Linked DNA regions of Actinoalloteichus hymeniacidonis. The protein of the gene in region 1 interacts with the protein of each later gene in a pairwise test. Links are inferred from orthologs where the notes say so. Each region holds a gene or a part of one and is shown in the gene's direction. Other genes may lie near its edges.

What was found.
Region 2: the proteins of BKA25_RS02365 (region 1) and rlmB interact in binary tests that used the Escherichia coli proteins (3 or more experiments, as listed by UniProt). The link is inferred for Actinoalloteichus hymeniacidonis from one-to-one orthologs.

What each region holds. Positions count from the first base shown.
Region 1 is NZ_JACHIS010000001.1:509,761-520,165, forward strand. The notes cover bases 2,440-5,334. They hold BKA25_RS02365 (NAD(P)H-hydrate dehydratase), read left to right. Parts: upstream 2,440-3,108; coding sequence 3,109-4,560; downstream 4,561-5,334. Other genes in these bases: glmS (glutamine--fructose-6-phosphate transaminase (isomerizing)), read left to right, coding at 2,440-2,930; alr (alanine racemase), read left to right, coding at 4,648-5,334. Also shown: BKA25_RS02355 (dienelactone hydrolase family protein), read right to left, coding at 39-875; more of glmS, read left to right, coding at 1,065-2,439; more of alr, read left to right, coding at 5,335-5,841; BKA25_RS02375 (hypothetical protein), read left to right, coding at 5,838-5,996; BKA25_RS02380 (hypothetical protein), read left to right, coding at 6,021-6,212; BKA25_RS02385 (alpha/beta fold hydrolase), read left to right, coding at 6,209-7,318; tRNA (adenosine(37)-N6)-threonylcarbamoyltransferase complex ATPase subunit type 1 TsaE, read left to right, coding at 7,315-7,881; BKA25_RS02395 (hypothetical protein), read left to right, coding at 8,189-9,073; aceB (malate synthase A), read right to left, coding at 9,269-10,405. UniProt on the Escherichia coli protein: Bifunctional enzyme that catalyzes the epimerization of the S- and R-forms of NAD(P)HX and the dehydration of the S-form of NAD(P)HX at the expense of ADP, which is converted to AMP.
Region 2 is NZ_JACHIS010000001.1:5,933,290-5,943,799, reverse strand. Bases 5,030-8,029 are described here. They hold rlmB (23S rRNA (guanosine(2251)-2'-O)-methyltransferase RlmB), read left to right. Parts: upstream 5,030-6,049; coding sequence 6,050-7,009; downstream 7,010-8,029. Other genes in these bases: BKA25_RS25345 (MBOAT family O-acyltransferase), read left to right, coding at 7,140-8,029; cysS (cysteine--tRNA ligase), read left to right, coding at 5,030-6,050. In the rest of the region: BKA25_RS25400 (helix-turn-helix domain-containing protein), read left to right, coding at 1-649; BKA25_RS25395 (DUF397 domain-containing protein), read right to left, coding at 748-939; BKA25_RS25390 (DUF397 domain-containing protein), read right to left, coding at 964-1,161; BKA25_RS25385 (DUF397 domain-containing protein), read right to left, coding at 1,276-1,464; BKA25_RS25380 (helix-turn-helix domain-containing protein), read right to left, coding at 1,461-2,318; BKA25_RS25375 (hypothetical protein), read left to right, coding at 2,443-3,012; BKA25_RS25370 (hypothetical protein), read left to right, coding at 3,009-3,527; BKA25_RS25365 (hypothetical protein), read left to right, coding at 3,524-3,784; BKA25_RS25360 (HAD family hydrolase), read left to right, coding at 3,857-4,555; more of cysS, read left to right, coding at 4,620-5,029; more of BKA25_RS25345, read left to right, coding at 8,030-8,573; BKA25_RS25340 (class I SAM-dependent methyltransferase), read right to left, coding at 8,481-9,221; BKA25_RS25335 (YxzC family protein), read right to left, coding at 9,390-9,674; BKA25_RS25330 (hypothetical protein), read left to right, coding at 9,938-10,204; BKA25_RS25325 (hypothetical protein), read left to right, coding at 10,197-10,502. UniProt on the Escherichia coli protein: Specifically methylates the ribose of guanosine 2251 in 23S rRNA.

The sequences.
Region 1 (10,405 bases):
CGACTCCGGGTGAGAACCCGGTACGACCATCAGGCCGATCAGCCTGCCTTCGCCGCCGCGAGCTTGGCGGCAGGCAGGCTGCGCCTGCTGAATTCCAGGTTTGCGCCGGAGACGTCGTGTTCCAACAGCGGGTCCACCTCGCGGTTTCCGGTGAGCACCCGTAGCAGGAAGGCCGTGGTCAACGCGGTGGCCAGCCTGCGCGGGCGGTGCGCGGCCCGGCCGTCCATCAGTAGTTCGCTCCAATGCCTGCCCTCGGTGACGCCGAGGTGGTCGGCCTTGGCCAGGGTTCGATACTGGACCGGACCTGCCCAGGCGGTGGCCAGCGGCTCCGAGGTGGCTTCCGGGGGCGCGACGCGGTCTTCTGCGGCCGCCAGGTGCAGCGCCGGGACCCGGATTCCCCCGGCGGCCTGAATCGCCGACGGTCGGGACTCGGTCGGGGAGATGGTCACCACACTGCGGATCCGGGCGTCCTCGGCTGCGGCCAGCACGGCCGCCCCGCCGCCGAAGGAGTGGCCGACGACACCCAGCTTTCCGGTGTCGATGCTGATCCGGCCGTCGCCGAGTCGGACCTTGGTCGCCATGTCGAGTGCGGTGATCAGGTCGGCGGCGAACAGCCGATGCGAGGGCAGCGGTCCGCGCTGGGTCGCGGGCGCGGCGACCACGATGCCCCAGGACGCCAGATGTCGGAGCAGGCTCCGATAGCGGGGAAGCGGCTGCATCCAGCCGTGTCCGAAGGCCACGGCAGGCAGATCCAGGCCTCGTCGTGGCGTGACGACCAGACCGGGCAGGCCGACCAGGGCGAGATCGCCGTAGAGCACCTGGTGCGGTCCTGGCCTGCTCAGCTCGGCGAGCAGCTTCTTGGCGGGGGCGACCATGAATAGCGACGGTAGTCGATCAGCCCACTGCGGGGCGCGCGGACCCGGAATACGTCGGTGATTCATGATCGGTCGACATGATCAGTACTGGTCTATACCAAAAATGATTCCTTCCGCCGTATCACCTGCGGTAATGCGGGGGCATCTCACAACGGAGAAGACATCGCCGTGCTGGCTTACGCTGTCTCTGTGTGCGGAATCGTCGGATATGTGGGCCATCAGCAGGCACGTGACGTGGTACTGGCCGGACTCCGAAGGCTGGAATACCGAGGCTATGACTCTGCGGGTATCGCCGTGGTCGACGGTGGGCTCGCGGTGGAACGCAAGGCCGGGCCGCTGCGCAACCTCGAGGCACGCCTCGATGAGGTGGGGCGGGAGAAGTTCGGCGGCAACACCGGTATCGGCCACACCCGGTGGGCCACCCATGGCGCACCAACCGACCGCAACGCCCATCCGCATACCGATGCGGCGGGGCGGGTTGCGGTCGTGCACAACGGCATCATCGAGAACTTCGCCCAACTGCGTGCCGAGCTGGAGACGGCCGGCGTCGAGATGGCCAGCGACACCGACACCGAGACCACCGCGCACCTGATCGCCCGCGCCTACCTCGGCGTGGACGAGGGCGGCACCAAGGGCGATCTTCCGGAGTCGGTGCGGGCGGTATCCAGGCGGCTCGAAGGCGCATTCACCCTCGTTGTCACCCACCTGGATGAGCCCGATGTGATTGTCGCGGCCCGCCGTTCCTCACCCTTGGTGGTCGGCGTCGGCGAGGGAGAGACCTTCGTCGCCTCCGATGTGGCCGCGTTCATCGAACACACCAGGAACGCGGTCGAGCTCGGCCAGGACCAGGCCGTGGTGATCACCCGTGACGGTTACCAGGTCACCGACTTCCACGGCACCGAGATCACAGCCAAGACCTTCCGGGTGGACTGGGACCTCGCCGCCGCCGAGAAGGGCGGCCACGAGTACTTCATGCTCAAGGAGATCGAGGAGCAGCCGGAGGCCCTGGCCAACACGCTGCGCGGTCACTTCTCCGAAGGCCGGATCATCCTGGACGAGCAACGTCTCGCCGATCAGGATCTCCGGGAGATCGACAAGGTCTTCGTCGTCGCCTGCGGATCGGCCTACCACTCCGGTCTGGTCGCCAAGTACGCCATCGAGCACTGGTGCAGGCTCCCCGTGGAGGTCGAGCTCGCCAGCGAATTCCGCTACCGGGACCCGGTTCTAGACCGAGACACGCTGGTAGTGGCCGTCTCCCAGTCCGGAGAGACCGCCGACACGCTGGAAGCCGTCCGGCACGCCCGGGAGCAGAAGGCCAGGGTGCTCGCGGTGTGCAACACCAACGGCGCCCAGATCCCCCGCGAATCCGACGCGGTGCTCTACACCCACGCGGGCCCGGAGATCGGTGTCGCCTCCACCAAGGCCTTCCTCGCCCAGATCGCCGCGAACTACCTAGTCGGTCTGGCCCTGGCCGGCGCCCGAGGCACCAAGTACCCGGACGAGGTGGCCCGGGAGTTCCGCGAGCTGGAGGCCATGCCCGAGGCCGTCAACCGGGTGCTGGACACCTCGAACGCGGTCCGTGAGCTGGCCAGGAACGTGGCCGATTCCAAGGCGGTGCTCTTCCTCGGTAGGCACGTCGGCTACCCGGTCGCCCTGGAGGGCGCCCTGAAGCTCAAGGAACTCGCCTACATGCACGCCGAGGGCTTCGCGGCGGGTGAACTCAAGCATGGCCCGATCGCGTTGATCGAGGAGGGCCTGCCCGTCGTCGTGGTGATGCCTTCTTCCAAGGGGCGGGCGACGCTGCACTCGAAGCTGTTGTCCAACATCCGGGAGATCCAGGCCAGGGGCGCGCAGACGATCGTCATCGCGCAGGAGGGCGACGAGACGGTCCGGCCGTTCGCCGACCACCTGATCGAGGTTCCTGCGGTGTCGACGCTGTTGCAGCCCTTGGTCTCCACCGTCCCACTCCAGGTCTTCGCCGCCGAGATCGCCAAGGCGAGGGGCTACGACGTCGACAAGCCGCGCAACCTGGCGAAGTCCGTCACCGTCGAGTGACCACGGACGAACCCGGCCGGAACTCGAATCCGGCCGGGTTCGCACGTCCGATCCGACGCCCGCCGGGCAAGGTGCGGTAGGAGATCGATCGCACGACGAGCCTCGCTCGGTGCGAAGCTCGACAGGCACGGCGGCGTCCGAGAACGGCCGCCGGGATGTCGGTGGAAGGGGCGTGGAGATGCGTGGAGTGTGGACCGCCGATCAGGTCCGTGCGGCGGAGAAGCAACTGGCCGAACGGGTCCCGGAAACGACACTGATGTATCGGGCGGCGTTCGGCGTCGCCATCGCCGCCACCGAACTTCTCCGCGAACATCGTGGTCGGGTGAGCGGAACCCGCGTCGCGTTGCTGGTGGGGGCGGGTAACAACGGCGGCGACGCCCTGTGGGCCGGGGCCTTCCTCCGGGAGCGCGGCGTACGTGTCGACGCACTCCTGCTCGCCCCCGACCGCGCCCATCCGGCCGGGCTGGCCGCGTTCCGGGCGGCAGGCGGTAGCGCGCTCGATGCCTCGACGACCACCGCCGGATCGGTGGCCGCCCGCGCCGACCTGGTCATCGACGGGATCGTCGGTTTGTCGGCACACGGCCCCCTTCGTCCCTCGGCCGCCGCGCTGTTGGAGCACGTCACCGCCCCGATCCTTGCGGTGGACCTACCCAGCGGCGTGGACCCGGCGACCGGCGAGGTAACCGGAGCGGCCGTCTCCGCAGCGCGCACGGTCACGTTCGGCGGCCTCAAACCCGGTCACGTGCTCGGGGCGGGTGCGGACCATTCCGGCCACGTCGAGGTGCTCGACATCGGATTGACCGCCGCGCTGGGCGAACCCGACCTGTCTCTGGTCGACGCCTCGGACCTGGCCAGGGCTTGGCCGGTGCCCGGCCCCGACGACGACAAGTACAGCCAGGGTGTGGTCGGGGTCGCCGCAGGCTCCGCCGTGTATCCCGGCGCCGCAGTGCTCGTCACCAGTGCGGCGGTACGGGCGACCTCCGGCATGGTCCGCTACGCGGGTCCCGCCGCCGACGTCGTTCGCGACCACTGGCCGGAGGCGATCGTCACGGGCACCGTCGCCGACGCGGGTCGGGTGCAGTCCTGGACGGTAGGCCCGGGCATCGGCACCGGCGACTCCGGCCGGGACGTCCTCCGGCAGGTACTCCGGGCGGGCGTGCCGACCTGTGTCGACGCCGACGCGATCACCCTGCTCGCGCAGAACGAGAACCTGTGGGACGAACGCGACCCGGACACCCCGCTGGTGCTGACCCCGCACGCAGGCGAGTTCGCCAGGCTGGTGGGCCCGGTCCGGGCGGATCGGGTCGCCTCCGTCCGACGAGCGGCGGCCACCTTCGACGCCGTGGTGCTGCTCAAGGGCAAGACGACGGTGATCGCCGCGCCGGACGGCCGAGTGCTGGTCGATCAGGCTCGGGGTTCCTGGGCGGCGACGGCCGGTTCCGGTGACGTGCTCTCCGGGTTGATCGGCGCCCTGTTGGCGTCCGGGTTGGATCCCTGGCTGGCGGCAGGCTATGCGGCGGCGATGCATTCCTCGGCGGCCGAGCTCGCAGCCAGGGGCGCGCCCATCGGAGCCTCCGCGTTGTCGGCGGCGATCCCCGCCGCGATCCGCCGGGCGCGACGGCTGGACTGAAACCGGCTACCGCGCCGGGCGATCTTGGTCGCCACGGGCGATGACCACCCCGGTCGGGCGCGCGGGTTGTGACACCATGACCTGGTCATGGACGCATCGAACCCGCCCCTGTCTCGGGCCGAACTGGTAGTCGACGCCGAGGCCATCCGAGGAAACGTCGCGCTGCTGGCGGCACAGGCCCGCCGTAGCGGGGCCGCGACGATGGCCGTGGTCAAGGCCGATGGCTACGGACACGGCGCGTCGACCGCGGCGCGGGCGGCCCTGGCGGGCGGCGCGACCTGGCTCGGCGTCCGCTCGCAGGCCGAGGCACTGGCGCTGCGAGCCGATGGCATCATCGCCGACATCCTCTGCTGGTTGCACGAGGCCGACGAGGACTTCACCGAGGCCGTCCGCCATGGCGTGACCATCTCGGTGGCGGCGCAGGCGACCCTGCAAGCGGTCGTGCGGGCCGCTCGGCAGCTGGGAACCACCGCAGACATCCATCTCAAGATCGACACCGGGTTGAGTCGGAATGGCGCCACCCGGGACGATTGGCCCGCGCTGGTCGCGGCCGCCGCCGAGGCGGAGAGCGCCGGTCAGGTGTCCGTCGATGCGGTGTGGTCGCATCTGGCCTGCGCCGATGAACCCGGACATCCCTCGATCGACGCCCAGGCGGAGCGCTTCGACGCGGCCTACCGGGTCGCGTGTGATGCCGGACTGCATCCGATGCGGCACCTGGCGAACTCGGCCGCCACCCTGACCCGTCCGGACCTGCACTTCGATCTGGTCCGACCGGGTATCGCCTGCTACGGCCTGAATCCGGTTCCCGGCCACACCGAGGTTCGACTACGACCCGCGATGACGCTGCGCAGTCGGGTCGCCCTGGTCAAGCGGGTACCGGCAGGCGAGGGCGTGTCCTACGGACTCACCTGGACCGCCCCGCGCGACACCACGCTGGCGTTGGTTCCGGTGGGTTACGCCGATGGGATGCCTCGGCTGCTGTCCGGGCGGATGTCGGTGTGGTTGGCCGGTGCCAGACGTCCGATCGCCGGGCGGATCTGCATGGATCAGTTCGTGGTGGACTGCGGTGACGACCCGGTCCGGCCGGGCGATCCGGTGGTGTTGTTCGGCGCCGGTGATCACGGCGAGCCGACCGCCACCGAGTGGGCCGATGCGATCGGCACCATCGATTACGAGATCGTCACCGGGTTGTACCGTCCGAGGGCGCGACGCCACGTCGTCGACCTTCCCGGCGAGTCCGGCCCGCCGGAGGCAGCACACAACGGAGGGGATCGGGCATGAATCTCTGGCAGCTCCTCCACCTCGCGAGCCAGGTGGCGATGCTGCTCTTCGTCGCCATCCTCGTCGCGCCGCTGGGCTACCTGGTCTTCCTCGGTGTGCAGAAGATCAAGAACCTCAACGCGCGGCCCGAGGCCGAGCAACCGCACGGCGAGTGACGAAACCCGGTACAGGAGACGTAGATGAGCATCTGGCAGGTGGCGAGCATCGCGGCAGGCAGCGTTGTCGTGGCAGCCTCGGGCGGCGCTGTCATCGGCATCTCGGCGCAGAAGGCTCGGATGCTCGCGCAGGATGGTGGCAGGCCGGGTTCGCAGGCCCACAACCGATCGACGGCCGGATCGCACACCAAGCCGCACACGGAGTCGGCCGAATGAAGCCCTGGCATGTCGTCGGCATGGTCGGGGGCCTGGTCGGAGCGGCCTTGGGCGCCGCCGTCGGCGTCGCGGCGCACAGCGCCAAGCTCGCCGCGCAACGCGAGCAGGATGCCGACCCGTTGGCCGAGGAGGCGCTGGGCGCGCTGGAACCCGACCGGGAGTACACGGTGGCCGCCGACGACGGGCTGCCGATCGTGGTCGAGGAGGTCAACCCGGCTGATGGCGGTGCCGCCGAGCTGACCGTGGTGCTGGTGCACGGCTACGTACTGGATCGCCGTTGCTGGCACTTCCAACGTCGTGACCTGCCGTTGCTGACCGACCCCAGGGTCCGAGTGATCTCCTACGATCAGCGCAGCCACGGCCGCTCCGGCCGAGGACCGACCTCGACGTCGACCATCGAGCAGCTCGGTCGGGACCTGGCCGGAATCCTGCGGGTCGCCGCGCCCACCGGACCGCTGGTCCTGGTGGGGCACTCGATGGGCGGCATGACCGTCATGGCGCTGGCCGAGCAGTATCCGGAGCTGTTCGTCGAGCGGATCAAAGCCGTGGCCCTGGTCGGCACGGCCGCCGGGGAGCTGGCCCGGTCCGGCCTGGCGAAGTCGTTCCTCAACCGCCGCAACCCGATGGCCAGAAGCGTCGGCCGGGTCGCCGCCTGGCAGCCGGGCCTGTTCGAGATGGTCCGCCGGGCGGGCGGCGGGATCACCCGCAGCGGGGTTCGGTCGATCGCCTTCGGCGACCGCAAGGTCCACCCACGGCTCGTGGACCTGATGGTCGAGATGATCAACGGCACCCCGTTGCAGGTCGTCACCGACTTCCTCGAAACCCTGAGCACCCATGATCGAGTGACCGCCCTGGTCGGGTTGCGCCACTGCCATGTCCTGGTGTTGGCGGGCGATGCCGACCGGATCACGCCGTTCTGGCATTCGGAGGTCATCGCCCGTGAACTGCCCGACGCCGAGTTCGTGCGGGTGGCGGGCGCCGGCCACATGGTGATGCTGGAACAACCCGAGCAGTGCACGGAGGCGATCCGGCAGCTCATCCGGCAGGCCCACGGCGAACGCAGGACGCCATCGGCCCGACAGCGAATCGAACAGGCAGAGGCATGAGCGACGATCGATTCTCACCGGAGAACGACCGGGTCGAACTGGATCCCGGACTGACGAGCGTGGCCGCGGGGTGGACGGCACCGGACCTCGAAGCGGCCGTGGAGCTACACCGGACGCTGCCTGCGGCCGAGGACACCCACGAACTGGGCAGGCAGCTCGGCGGCCTCGCCCGGGCGGGTGATCTGATCGTGCTGTCCGGGCCACTCGGGGCGGGCAAGACCGCCCTGACCCAGGGTTTGGGCGCGGGGCTCGGGGTGGTCGGCCGAATCACCTCGCCGACCTTCGTCATCGCCCGACTCCACCGAGCCGCGCCTGCTGGACGGGGCATCGCGCTGGTGCACGTCGACGCCTACCGCCTCGGTGGCGTCGGGGAGCTGGAGGACCTGGACCTCGGCTTCGACCTCGACCAGGCCGTGGTCGTCGTCGAGTGGGGTGAGGGTCTCGCCGAGGCATTGACGGAGGAACACCTGCTCATCCGGCTCGACCGCAAACTCGACGACTCGCGCTCGGCGGTGCTCGTGGCGAACGGACCGACGTGGACGCGTCGACTCGCCGATCTCTGATCCTCTGTTCTGCGAACCCGGCATTCAGGTGAGGATCGCACAAATCGATTTCGGACAAATCGATAATTCGGCAACGAAATAGGTAGTCGATTCCGCCGGGCGGTGTCGGAGCGGCGCGCACCGGGGACTGTTGCAAGATGTCGAGCGGAAAAACCAGATGACAACTCTTGTGCACTGGCCGAATGCTGTCGTCTGCCGCAGCCACGCTTTCGCGTCGGTGTGTCGATGCTGTGATGTCCCTTGGGTGCAGCCGGTTCAGGTGCGGCGCTGACCTGCCGATATCCGCCGTGCGCAGGGCGTTGAATCAATGGCGCTGTTGGTCTCCTACGGATACCTGCCCGGAACCGACATCACCCCCTCGGTCGGCTTCATGCGCGAGTTGCCGAACGAATCTCTCGAATTCTTCACGCCGGGAGAATGGGACGAGGACCTGATGCTGCTCGATCCGGATTCCGATTCGACTCTCGCCGAGTCCATCGGATTCTCGGGTGCCCGAGAGGCCGAAGAGGTCGAGACGAATTGGAACTCGGCGCCACTGAGCCCGTCCCCCTACGGCTACGAAGCGCGCCGCAGCCAACGGATCGGCGACCGGATCGAAATCTCCGTGGGTGCTTTCGCCACGGCCGAGGCCGATACGGCTTACATCGGGGTGGGGAGGGCCTCGTCGGAAACACCACGTTGTCGCGGGATGGCGAAGTGCTGGGGAGTTCACCGGAGGTCGGCGCAGGCAGCTTCGCCGTGCCTGCGGACGCGGGCAGGTACACCCTTGAGGTCGCAGCCACCCGCGAGGCGCCGTGGTCGCCTGATCGGTACCGAGGTCGAGGTCTCCTGGACCTTCGACTCCGCGCCCGTCGAGGGGGACCAGCCGGAGGTGTTGCCGCTGGCGGGTGTGCGGTTCGAGAGCGAGGTCGACGACTTCGGCCGTGCGCCCGCAGGGGTCGAATATCCGGTTCAACTGCACCCGGAGCACCTGCTCGGCACCGAGATCACGGAGCTGACCATGGAGGTCTCCTACGACGACGGTGCATCCTGGGCCGTCGTGCCGACGACGGCGACCGAGCAGGGCGCGACGGCGCTACTGGATCACCCGGATTCGGACGGGTTCGTCTCGTTGCGGGCCAGCGCCGTCGACGCGGCGGGCAACAGCGTCGATCAGACGATGCTGCGCTCGTACCAGATCACGACGGGCTGATCAGGAGCTCGCCTACCGGTCGACATCGCGTTGTGCGGCTGTCACCCGAGTCTGCACCGCAGCCGCACAGCTGCGGTGCAGACACGGTTCGCCGATCGGCACGATGCAAGACCAACGAGCCTCAAGCGACGCGACCGCATGGGCGCCACCGGGGATGCGATGGCTCGGCACGGCGTTGGCTGGATCCCACGCCGATCACGGCAGCCGTTGCACTGCGGGCAACGTCAGGAAATCGATGAAGCGCTCCGACAGAGCGACCTCTTCGAACCATTCGGTGGCCTCGTCGAGTCGAGGCAGCTGGCCGGCGGGCAATTCGACCTGTAGACGCTCCCGCGTCTCCTGCACCACCTCGTGCACCAGTTCGACATCCACGGTCGCGCCGGACTCGAGTTGCACTCCGTTGTGTACCCATTGCCATAGCTGCGAGCGAGAGATCTCGGCGGTGGCGGTGTCCACGAGCCGACGGCCGATGGGCACCGCACCCGAGCCGCCGAGCCAACCGATGAGGTAACGGATGCCGAGGTCGACGGCCGCCCGCAGCCCGACGTCGGTGACGACACCGCCCGCCGAGGCGATGTCGAGCAGCGTCTGCGGATCGTAGGTCGCCTCGTCCCTGGTCCGGTCCAGCTGGTTCGGGTCGACGCGCAGAACCTCGTCGAAGGCCTCGCGACACAGCCCCACGAGCCCTGGATGCGACACCCGGGAACCATCGAAGCCGTCGGCGGCCTCGCGGCGCTTCTCCGCGCGCACGGCGTTCGACGCCGTTGCGACGGCGTACGCGTCCCGGCCGTCCGGAAGTTGCGTCGCGATCCCGCCGATGGCGTGGGCGCCGCGTCGATGGCAGATGCGTATGAGCAGATCGGTGTAGGCCCGCAGGAAGGGCGTGGTCGGGGCGGCGGCCCCGCGATCCGGTAGGACGAATCTCGGACCGGCATCCCGGAAGGTCTTGAGGACACTGAACAGGTAGTCCCATCGGCCGGTCGCCAGCCCCGAGACGTGCTGGCGTAGCTCGTAGAGGATCTCGTCCATCTCGAAGACAGCGGGAATGGTCTCGATCAGCACGGTCGCGCGAATACTGCCGATCGGCAGTGCCAGCTCCCGTTGCGCATGGACGAAGACGTCGTTCCACAGCTTGGCTTCCAGCCCGCCCTCCAGTTTCGGCAGGTAGAAGTACGGGCCGCTGTCCCTCGCCAGCAGTTCGGCCGCGTTGTGGAAGAGATACAGCCCGAAGTCGACCAGGCAGGCCGCCATCGGTTCGCCGTCGACCATCAGGTGCGGCTCGGGCAGGTGCCAGCCTCGGGGCCGCACGATGATGGCTGCCGATTCCACGTC
Region 2 (10,510 bases), 5.4 Mb from region 1 along the record:
AGTGAGCACTGCTTACGGCGCCGGAGACGACGTGCTCACTCAGGCTGCCGCCCGCCGAGCCTGGGCAATCGTGCTGCGCCGCGCTGGCCACACCGCGACCGCCGAGCGCCAGATCATCGACGCTGCCGCCGTCCTGCAACCTGACCTGAACCGGGGGCCGGAATACCTGTCGGTGTACGGATCGCTGCTGTCCACTGCCGCCTACACGGCCGCCGTCGATGGGGACCGCGATACTGCGCACACTTTGATCGGCGAAGCCGTTCAGGCGGCTGGCCGCTTGGGTGTCGAGGGCAATCACCGGTTCACCGCGTTCGGGCCGACCGGCGTGGGGTTGTACGAGATCAGCATTGCGCGGGTCCTCGGGGATTCCGGTGCGGCGATCGAGGTCGCTCGCCGCATCAACCCCGCCGCGATCCCGCTGACCGAACGGCAGGCCCGCTACTGGTCCGACGTTGCGCGGTCGTACCACCAGTGGGGCAAACCCGCGCAGTGCTACCGGGCGCTGCTGGCCGCCGAACATGCCTCGCCGGACGAGGTCCGCTACCGCAAGCCCATCCAGGAGATCACCGCAGGCCTGCTCCATCACCCCACGGCGAACACCCTGCCCGGCCTGCGTGGCTTTGCCCGCCGCGCTGGCGTACCGGTCTGAACCGAAGCAGTGCCCCGCGACCGGGTCCGCTCCCCGGCGGCGCTGGCATAGAGCGGCCTCCGGTCCGGTGTGGTCCGGAGGCCGTTGCCGTGGGCGGGTCAGTTGAGCCGGTCGGCCTTCACCGCTGCCAGGAATGTGCCGAAGGCAGCGCGCTCGACCATGAGGGTTCCGCCCGCGCGGTTCTTGGTGTCTCTGATGCCGACTAAGCCGGGGGCCCGGCCGACCTCGACGCAAGAGCTTTGCTGTCCAGATCGTGTCGATTTACGCCATCTATGCAGGTCCGTCATCATGTCGCAACGTCCTCTCGTGCGCTGTCAGTGGAGCCGGTTAGCTTTCACTGCCGCTAGGAAGATGCCGAACGCGCCGCGTTCGATCACGAGGGTTCCGCCTGTGCGGTTCTTCGTATCTCTGATGCCGATCAGGCCGGGAGCCTGGCCAACCTCGACGCATTGGCTCTGCCCGCCGCTGTGTGCTGACTTCTGCCAATTGTGGAACTGTCGGGGTGCCGTCATGTTGCTACCCTCTTTCAAATGTTCCGCTGAGTTGCTGGCGGTCCTTACGCAGGCGTTGTGAGTCTTGGTGCTGTTAGCGCCATCGGTCGGTTCCATAGCAGCCTGACGGGGGCTCTAGCGCAACCGATCCGACTTGACTGCGGCTAAGAAGGCGCTGAACGTCGACTTATCGAGGAGTAGCGTGCCGCCCGCTCTGTTCTTGGTGTCTCGGATGCGCATGTTTCTTGGATCCTGGCCCACTTCAATGCATGAGGTGGTCTGGTGTGAGCGCTTTGACTTGCGCCATGAGATCGGCTCGTTCATGAATCCCCATTCCGTCGATGCTGATCTGCATAAGAGGTAATTACCTCGGCAGACTCGGCTCCGTTCAAGGCGATATCCAAGAGGCTACTGCGGGCGTTGAGGAAGGATTGGGTGTGTGGTCGCTTATGGAGAAATGTTGCGGAACCAACGTGCTCGAGATGAACAATTGGTGGTGCGACGGGGAACTCAAGTAGGACCCAGGCGCCTGCCAGTCCGCCGTGCGCGCCTGCTGATAGTGGGATCACCCGGACGTCAACGTTCTTGCGGGAGCTGGCTTCGAGCAGGTAGTCCAGCTGGTCTGCCATCACGCAGTGTCCGCCTATGTGGCGGAGCAGAACTGATTCTTCGATGAGCGCGGTGAAGTGTGGGCCGTCCTTGCGATGAAGGACATCCTGCCGCCCGAGGCGGTACATCACTCGGGGAAGAATTTTGTCGGCTGCCAGATCGCCATCCGACATGACAGCCATCGCGTAGTCCCTGGTCTGAAGCAGCCCAGGAACAAGCATCGGATTGACCTCGGTGATCGCGGTGGCCTGTTGTTCGTACTTGATCAAAGTATCGAGCAGGGTGGGCAATCCGGGACTATTCACCTCCGACCAGGTCGCTCGCGTGGCGTCTCGTGCCATTTCGAGGATTCGGTCGTAGTCCTCGTTGTCGGCTCCGATGGCGCCGAGCCACCTGGCGATCTCCTCGGGAGAAACCTTCCGCACCCCTGACTCGGTGCGACTGACCAGGGTGTGATCGGCGCCGACCAATCGACCTACAGCACGGACCGTTAGCCCTTTCGCGAGGCGGAGTCGCTTCAACTCCTCGCCGAGCGCATAGACAAGCGGGCTCTTGTTTGTGCTGGCCATGCATCGAACGATAGCGCCGCCACTCGATTGGGCGGATAGGCCGAGCGGAGCTTGACAGTAGCTGGGTCACTTCCAGAAGCTGGTGCTGTCCCAGTTGCAGACAGTGACATTTCCGGAGTCGCTCATGTCGATCGACGGCTTTGTCGGTACCGCGTTGGGCGGGTTGGCGCTCATGGTGTTCGGAGTGGTGTTGATCTGGATCTCCTTCGGGGAGCCGGTCGCCGTCCTGGCCTCGCACAGCCCGCGAGCCACGCGAACCGCGTCCGACCACCGCTATTCACCGCAGGCCACGCACACCACCGCCCGCGCGACAGCACCTCGACGCATTGCCGCGTCACCTCGTGACGAGGCATTACTGACCATCGGCTGGCCAGACGCGGCCACCTCGACCTCTTCGGAATGGGAGACCGAGCCCGATCCATTCCCGCTCGATGACTTCGCCTTCGAGCCAGCGCGATTCGACCCGACGGCGGGTGATGTGTTGCTACTGCGGGAAACACTCGACGCCGATCCCGCAGAGGACGACTTCTACTGCGTGGCCGCGATCGCCGCGCGTTGCTGGCAAACCCCGTCGCAGTCCCAAGAACCACAGGGCTCCCACCAATCGCCGCTCCACCGGCACCCCACACCATCGCCCGGCTATGTCACCGCCTTCACCGGCAGTCTCGACGTCCCGCTCCGGAGCGCCGCATGATCTATCCCGACGCCGAGCTGTTCAGTCTGATCCCCGCCGACCTACGCGGCAGGCGCCGAAGCAGCCAACGAATCGCGATCACCGTCGACCGGTCCGCACACCGGGTCCTTCTCGAACTCGGGTTCAGCTCCGCAGGTCTGGCCGCGCTCAACCCCACGACCACCCGTTCACTGATCGACAACATCGACCTGCGACAACCCGGCGAGACCCGACTGCGCGCGCTCGGCCCTGGTTTGGCGCCTCGCGTGGTGGTGCTGACCGTGTATCCCGGCGTGGGGATCGATCTGGCTGTCCTCGGCGAACGCGCACCCCGTGACGCCTGGCGAATCGGGCTCGATCGCCTGCCACGACTGGTGATCGCCCTGGTCGACGCCATCAACCTCGTCGATCCCTACCCGCTGCCCACCGGCGTCGAACCGCTGCCGACGACCCCCACCGGCCCGATCGAGTTCCGCAGGCGCATCGAACCATCCCGTAGGGCTCGGCAGCCTCGGATCCTGCGGGCAGGACGGTGATCCCCGGTTGGCACGGCGACCCACAGTTGTTCTGGGAACCCGTCGCCAGGCCGAGATCCGCCGTCTCCGACCGGCACGCCGCGCCCCCGCCCCGACCGCCCGCAGGCACCGAGATCACGGCCTTCTGCGGCACCCGGCTCGTTGTCAACAGCGACGCCGCCCGCAGCGATCCGACTCGACCACAGCTCACCTGCCCGGCCTGCGCCGATTACGCCTGGGTGTTGCGCGGCAATCCCACCCGATCTCCCGACCAGTAAGAGCCGACGACCGGTAGCACCGGCCGAAAGGCCCATGGTGTCCGCGCCGCCCGACGACGTACCGTGGAGCGCGTGGCGATTCGCGGCGTGCTGTTCGACTTCTCCGGGACCCTGTTTCGGCTCGAACCGGGCCCGGCCTGGTTTCGCGGCCTCGGCGATGGGGCAGGCTCCCCGCTGTCCGAGGATGCCGAGGCCAAACTGATCGTTCGGCTCACCGCGCCCGCAGGCGAGGAAGCGGGCCTGCCCCCCGAACTTCGAGATGCCTGGAATCGTCGGGACCTCGATGCCTCGCTGCATCAGACGGTTTATCAAGCCATCATTCGCGAAGCGGGCATCGATGAGAAGTTGGCCGAACCGCTTTACCGGCGGTTGATCGACCCCGCCTATTGGCGGCCTTATCCCGACACGGCGTCGGCATTGCGGGGGCTGCGCGCAGGCGGGATTCGCACGGCGGTGGTCAGCAACATCGTCTGGGACGTCCGGTCGGCGTTGGCGAGCATCGACGCGGCCGAGTTGGTCGACGAGTACGCCCTGTCCTACGTCGAAGGGGCGATGAAACCCGACCTCAAGCTGTTCCAGATCGCCTGCGAACGGCTCGGCGTCGAGCCCGCCGAGACACTGATGGTCGGCGACAGCCCCGAGGCCGACGGCGCGGCCGCCGAGTTGGGCTGCACCGTGGCGATCGTCCCGCCGCTGCCGACCGACCAGCGGCCTGCCGCCCTGCTGGACGTGCTCGGCAAGCATGGGCTGTTGGATTCCGCGCCTGCTTGATGATGAAACGGACTTCGTCAACCCTTTCTGTTGCGGAAGTCTGTGATTCCGTACCCTTTCCGATGTGACTTTGCGCCTACACGACACCGGTACTCGAACCACCCGGGACTTTCGTCCGCTACAGGACGGCGTGGTGTCGATCTATGTGTGTGGGGCGACCGTCCAGGGAATTCCGCATATCGGCCATGTGCGCAGCGGGCTCAACTTCGACGTGCTGCGCCGCTGGCTGATGCTGGCAGGCTATGACGTGCTCCTGGTGCGCAACGTCACCGACATCGACGACAAGGTCCTGACCAAGGCCGAGGCCGCAGGCAGGCCGTGGTGGGAGTGGGCCGCGCGCTTCGAGCGGGCCTTCGAGGACGCCTACGACAAGCTCGGCTGCCTCCCGCCGTCCGTCACGCCTCGGGCGACCGGACACATCACGCAGATGGTCGAGCTGATGCAACGGCTCATCGACCGAGGTCACGCCTACGCGGCCGACGGCGACGTCTACTTCTCGGTGACCAGCTACCCCGACTACGGGCAGCTCTCCGGGCAGCGACTGTCCGAGATGCAGCAGGGCGAGTCCGCCGCGACCGGCAAACGTGACCCGCGCGACTTCACCCTGTGGAAGGCAGCGAAGCCGGGGGAGCCCTCGTGGCCGACCCCGTGGGGCCCCGGTCGGCCCGGCTGGCACCTGGAGTGCTCCGCGATGGCCACCTACTACCTCGGCCCGCGCTTCGACATCCACGGCGGCGGCGCCGACCTGGTGTTCCCGCACCACGAGAACGAGGCGGCCCAGTCGAACGCCGCAGGCGACGGGTTCGCCGAATACTGGCTGCACAACGCCTGGGTGACCATGAGCGGCGAGAAGATGTCCAAGTCGCTGGGCAACACCGTCGGCATCCCGGTCATGTTGGAGCGGGTGCGGGCCCCCGAGCTGCGGTATTACCTCGTCTCGGCGCACTACCGCTCCAACCTCGAATACAGCGAGGAAGCACTGGGCGAGGCGGCCAAGGCCTATCAGCGGATCGAGGCTTTCGTCCGCAAGGCCACCGACGCCACCGACGAGCAGTCCGCCGACGAAGCCGCCCTGGTCGCCACCCAGTCCTGGGTCGAGTTCGCCGCCGCGATGGACGACGACCTCAACGTGCCTCGGGCGCTGGCCGTCGTGCACAACCTGGTGCGGGCCGGTAACCAGCTGCTCGCCGAGGACTCCTCGGCCGAGGGCAGGTCGGCGCTGGTCGAGCACGTCGCATTGGTCCGTAGAATGTTGGCGAGCCTCGGCCTCGACCCGCTCGCCACCGAGTGGGACACCGCAGCCGGTAGCACGGAAGACCGCGCGGTTGGGGTCCTCGGCGAACTCGTGCAACAGTTGTTGGTCGAGCGGCAGAACGCTCGGGCAGCCCGCGACTTCGCGAGTGCCGATGCGATTCGCGATCGGCTGCTTACGGTCGGGATCGCTGTCGAAGACGGTCCGGACGGGCCGACATGGACTGTGAAGGACAGCAACTGATGGCGGGCAACTCCCAGCGGCGTGGTGCGATGCGCAAGCCGGGCACCAAGAAAGGTGCCACGACCGGCTCCGGCGGTCAGCGACGCAAGGCACTGGAAGGGCGCGGGCCCACGCCGCGTGCCGAGGACCGGCCCTACCACCCGGCGCATCGGCGGGCCGAACTCGCCAACCGGGCGGCGGCCAACCGTGAGCAGCGTTCGAAGTCGGCCGGTACCGGCGCCGAGACCATCGCGGGACGCAACCCGGTGGTGGAGTGCCTGCGGGTAGGCGTGCCCGCCACCGCGCTGTATGTGGCCAGTGGGATCGAGCTGGACGATCGGGTGACCGAGGCCGTCAACCTCGCCACCGAACAGGGCGTCGCCGTCTCGGAGGTCTCGCGCACCGAGCTGGACCGCATCACCCAGGGCGCCATGCACCAGGGCATCGGGCTCCAGGTGCCGCCCTTCGACTACGCCCACCCGGACGACCTGATCACCGCAGCCGGTGAATCGAGCGGTCCGCCCCTGCTGGTGGCGCTGGACGGGGTCACCGACCCCCGCAACCTCGGCGCGGTCATCCGCTCGGCTGCGGCCTTCGGCGCCAACGGCGTCGTGGTTCCGCAGCGCCGCAGCGCGGGTCTGACGGCCGTCGCGTGGCGGACCAGCGCGGGCACCGCGGCCAGGATCCCCGTGGCCAAGGCGACAAACCTGACCCGAACCTTGAAGGATTGGGCGAAACAGGGTTTCATGATCGTCGGTCTGGACGCCGACGGTTCCATCAGCGTGGACGAACTGGAATTGGCGACCGGGCCGTTGGTGGTCGTCGTCGGCTCCGAGGGCCGTGGACTGTCACGGTTGGTCAAGGAGACCTGCGACGAGACCGTGTCGATTCCGATGTCCACCGACGTCGAGTCGTTGAATGCTTCGGTGGCAACCGGCGTGGTGCTGGCCGAGGTGGCTCGTCGCAGGCGCCTGTCCTGATCAGGCGAAGGGCGGCGAGGAGCGACGAACGCGCTGCTCGCCGCACCGATGCGGACGAGGTTGACCATCTCGGGTACTCGGCCGTCTTCGATCGGTTAGAGTCGCTCGCCAGACGTCGATAAGGCCGAGAATGTCGTTCGCCAGCCCGCTTTTCCTGTGGTACTTCATGCCCGTCGTTCTCGCGGCGGTGCTGATCGCACCCCGGAGCTGGCGCAACGGCGTCGTCGCCGTGGCCAGCCTGGTGTTCTACGCCAGCGGGGCGGGCGGCACGACCCTGCTGCTGTTGTCGTGCATCGTCGTCAACTACCTGGTGGCGCCCGCGCTGCAACCGGACGAGTGGGACCTCGAACGACGCCGGAAGAAATGGCTGCTGATCGGCGTCATCAGCTTCAACCTCTCGATCCTCTTCGTCTGGAAGTACGCGGGGTTCGCCACCGAACAGGCCGCCGTCCTGGCCGGCTGGTTCGGTGCGGACCTGCCGACGGTGGAACTGGCACTGCCGATCGGCATCTCCTTCTACACCTTCCACCACATCTCCTATGTGGTGGACATCTATCGCGGCGAGCGGCCCGCCCTGCGTAATCCGGTGTCGTTCATCACCTACATCGCGATGTTCCCGCAGCTGGTCGCCGGGCCGATCATCCGATACCGGGAGATCGCCGACCAGCTGCCGCAGGAACGCAGCCACCGGCTCGACGACATCGCCGCCGGACTGCCCCGATTCGCGCTGGGGCTGGCCAAGAAGGTCATCGTCGCCGACTCGCTCGCCCCGGTCGTCGCGGCCTGCTTCAACACGCCTGACCAGGACATGACCTTCGCGATCGCCTGGCTGGGCGCGATCGCCTACACCTTGCAGCTCTACTTCGACTTCTCCGGCTACTCGGACATGGCCATCGGTTTAGGCCGGATGCTGGGCTTCCGGCTGCCGGAGAACTTCGCCCGCCCCTATTCCTCGGTCACGGTCACCGAGTTCTGGCGTCGCTGGCACATGTCGCTGTCGCGCTGGTTCCGCGACTACGTCTACATCCCGTTGGGCGGCAACCGACACGGCTCGGCCAAGACCTACCGCAACCTGTGGATCATCTTCTTCCTCACCGGCTTCTGGCACGGCGCCGCGTGGACCTTCATCATCTGGGGCCTCTTCCACGGCGCCCTGCTGGTCTTCGAACGGGCCACCGGCAAGGACAAGGCGCCAGCCTCGGCGGGCGGGCGCATCGCGCGCCGAGTGCTGACCACGCTGCTCGTCACCATCGGCTGGGTCTTGTTCCGTGCCCCCGACATGGCCAGCGCGTTCAGCGTGCTCGGCAGCATGGCGATCCCCGACTTCACCGGTTTGTCGATCGAGGTCGACGACGCGCTGAACAACCAACGCCTGCTCATCCTGATCTTCGCTGTCGGAGCCTTCTTCCTGCCGTCGAAGTCGGTGACCGGCCCCTACCTGGAATCGGCCCGGTCGCGGTCCGCCACCGTCTTACGCGTGGCCCTGCTGACCGTCGGCCTCTGGTACGCCGCGATCCTGGTCGCCACCGGGACGTTCAGCCCGTTCTTGTATTACCAGTTCTGAGACTTGCTCATCTCCTGAATCGAACTTCGCTTCCTCAGCGGTGCCGTACACCAGGAACACGACCTTCGGGCGGTCGCCTGCGATCTCGACGGTGGTCACGGCGACGTTCTCGAACCCGGCCTCGCCGGCGATTCGCGCCGCCTGTTGCTCGTCGGCGGGCATCGGCAGATCGGCGGCGGCCAGCTCGGCGAAGGCACCGGAGGGCCGGAAGCACGCCGCCGAGGTCAGCGTGAAGGCCACCTGACCGCCGGGCCGGAGCACGCGCAGCCAATCGGTCAGCGCCGCCCGGCCCAGGAATTGCAGCGAAGAGGCACACAGCACGAGGTCGGCGGAGCCTGCGGGCATCGGGGCGGGCACGCCCGCCGCCACCTGCCATTCGATCCGGCCCGTCGGATCGGCGGTGGTGGCTGCCTGTCTCGCTCGTTGAATCATGCCCTCGGAGATGTCCACGGCCACGACACGCGTGATGTCGAGCCGACGCAGTGCTGCGAAGGCCGCCGCGCCGGTTCCCGTTGCCACATCGAGCACGGTTGCTTTCGCCCGCAAGGGCGCCAGGCCCGCGACCAGACGCTCGGCCAACGTCCGATGGCTGCCATCGGAATCGTAGTTCGGCGCGAGTTCGTCGAAGGCGGCATTCGGGTTGATCATGATCGAATTCTAGATCCGACCGAAACCTCTCTAAACCGAATTTTCGCGGTGACGAATTCGCGAGACCGAGTCGCTTGCCGCGTCGACCCTCGGACCCGACCGGCATGGCGTGAATGCAGGTAGCGGCGCGAACCGATTGTGGCGTCCATCGTGATGATCTGAAGTGCGTCAGTCGCCGGTGTCCCGATCGGCGGCGCGGCGAGCGTGCAGTTCCACCAGCCAGCCTCGGATCTGGTCGTCGCCGTGGAGGAAATCCTGGTGTGGCCCATGGCGAAGATCGATGCCGTGAAGCTTCTCCAACGCCCACCAACTCACCTCGTCCCAGCTGAGAGCGTCGTCGGCTACCCACCTCGCGGCCCACCGATCAATGGCATCGCGGCTGGACCGCCCATCGAGAACCGCCCGGAATCGAGCCTCGATCTGATCCAGGTCCGGCCGTTGGTCGCCTGTCACATCGTTGACCGTAACCGCAAGACAGCCCAGCCCGGGAGGAGCACACACACCCGATGCCTGCGGACAGTGAACATCCGTAGGCGATGCTGTTATTTCGCGTCCAAGCCGAAGATCCGCTGCCTAACCTGAGCGAGCCGCCGTTCCTGGGGGCAGCGTATTCGGGAGGTCCGAGAATGAGCCTTGGCGTGATCGCCGGCCTGGCAAGCGAAACGGCAAGCGGCTTAGCGGCGTCGAGCGGGGAAGGCGACGGGTTACCGGCGTGGATGTATGCGCTCATCCCGCTGGGCATCATGGTTCTCATCGCGATCGCCGCGCGCCGCAGTGCCGCCCGCAAGCGCACCCGGCGCCCCGCCAAGCGGCGGCCCTATCGAGACAGCGGCCCCGGCGATAGCGGCCACACCTACTACGGCGACTACGAACGCCACCACGAATCCGCATCGTCCGACTCCCATTCCGACAGCGGTGGCGGTTGGGGCGGCGGCGATAGCGGTGGTGGGGGCGACGGCGGCGGCGGCGGTGGCGGTGACTGAGTCGGCCGAATTCGCGGCCGGCGTCTTGGACATCGCCGCTGAGGCGGAATCTGCCCAACTCCCGTCGCTCGGGCTGCTGCTTCTGACGGCCATGGTGCTGCTAGCCCTGATTCTGCCGTTCGCCCTCGCGCGTCGGGGACCAAGGAAGGTTCGATCCGAGCAGCCGCCGAAGCCGAACCGGCAACCCGAGAACGGCAGCCGGGACAACCCCACCGTCTTCGGCCCGTCCGGCCACTACGACCACATCGGTGGTTCAAATGGCGGTACGAATGCCGACGACATCGGCGGCGATGACTGACCGGATGT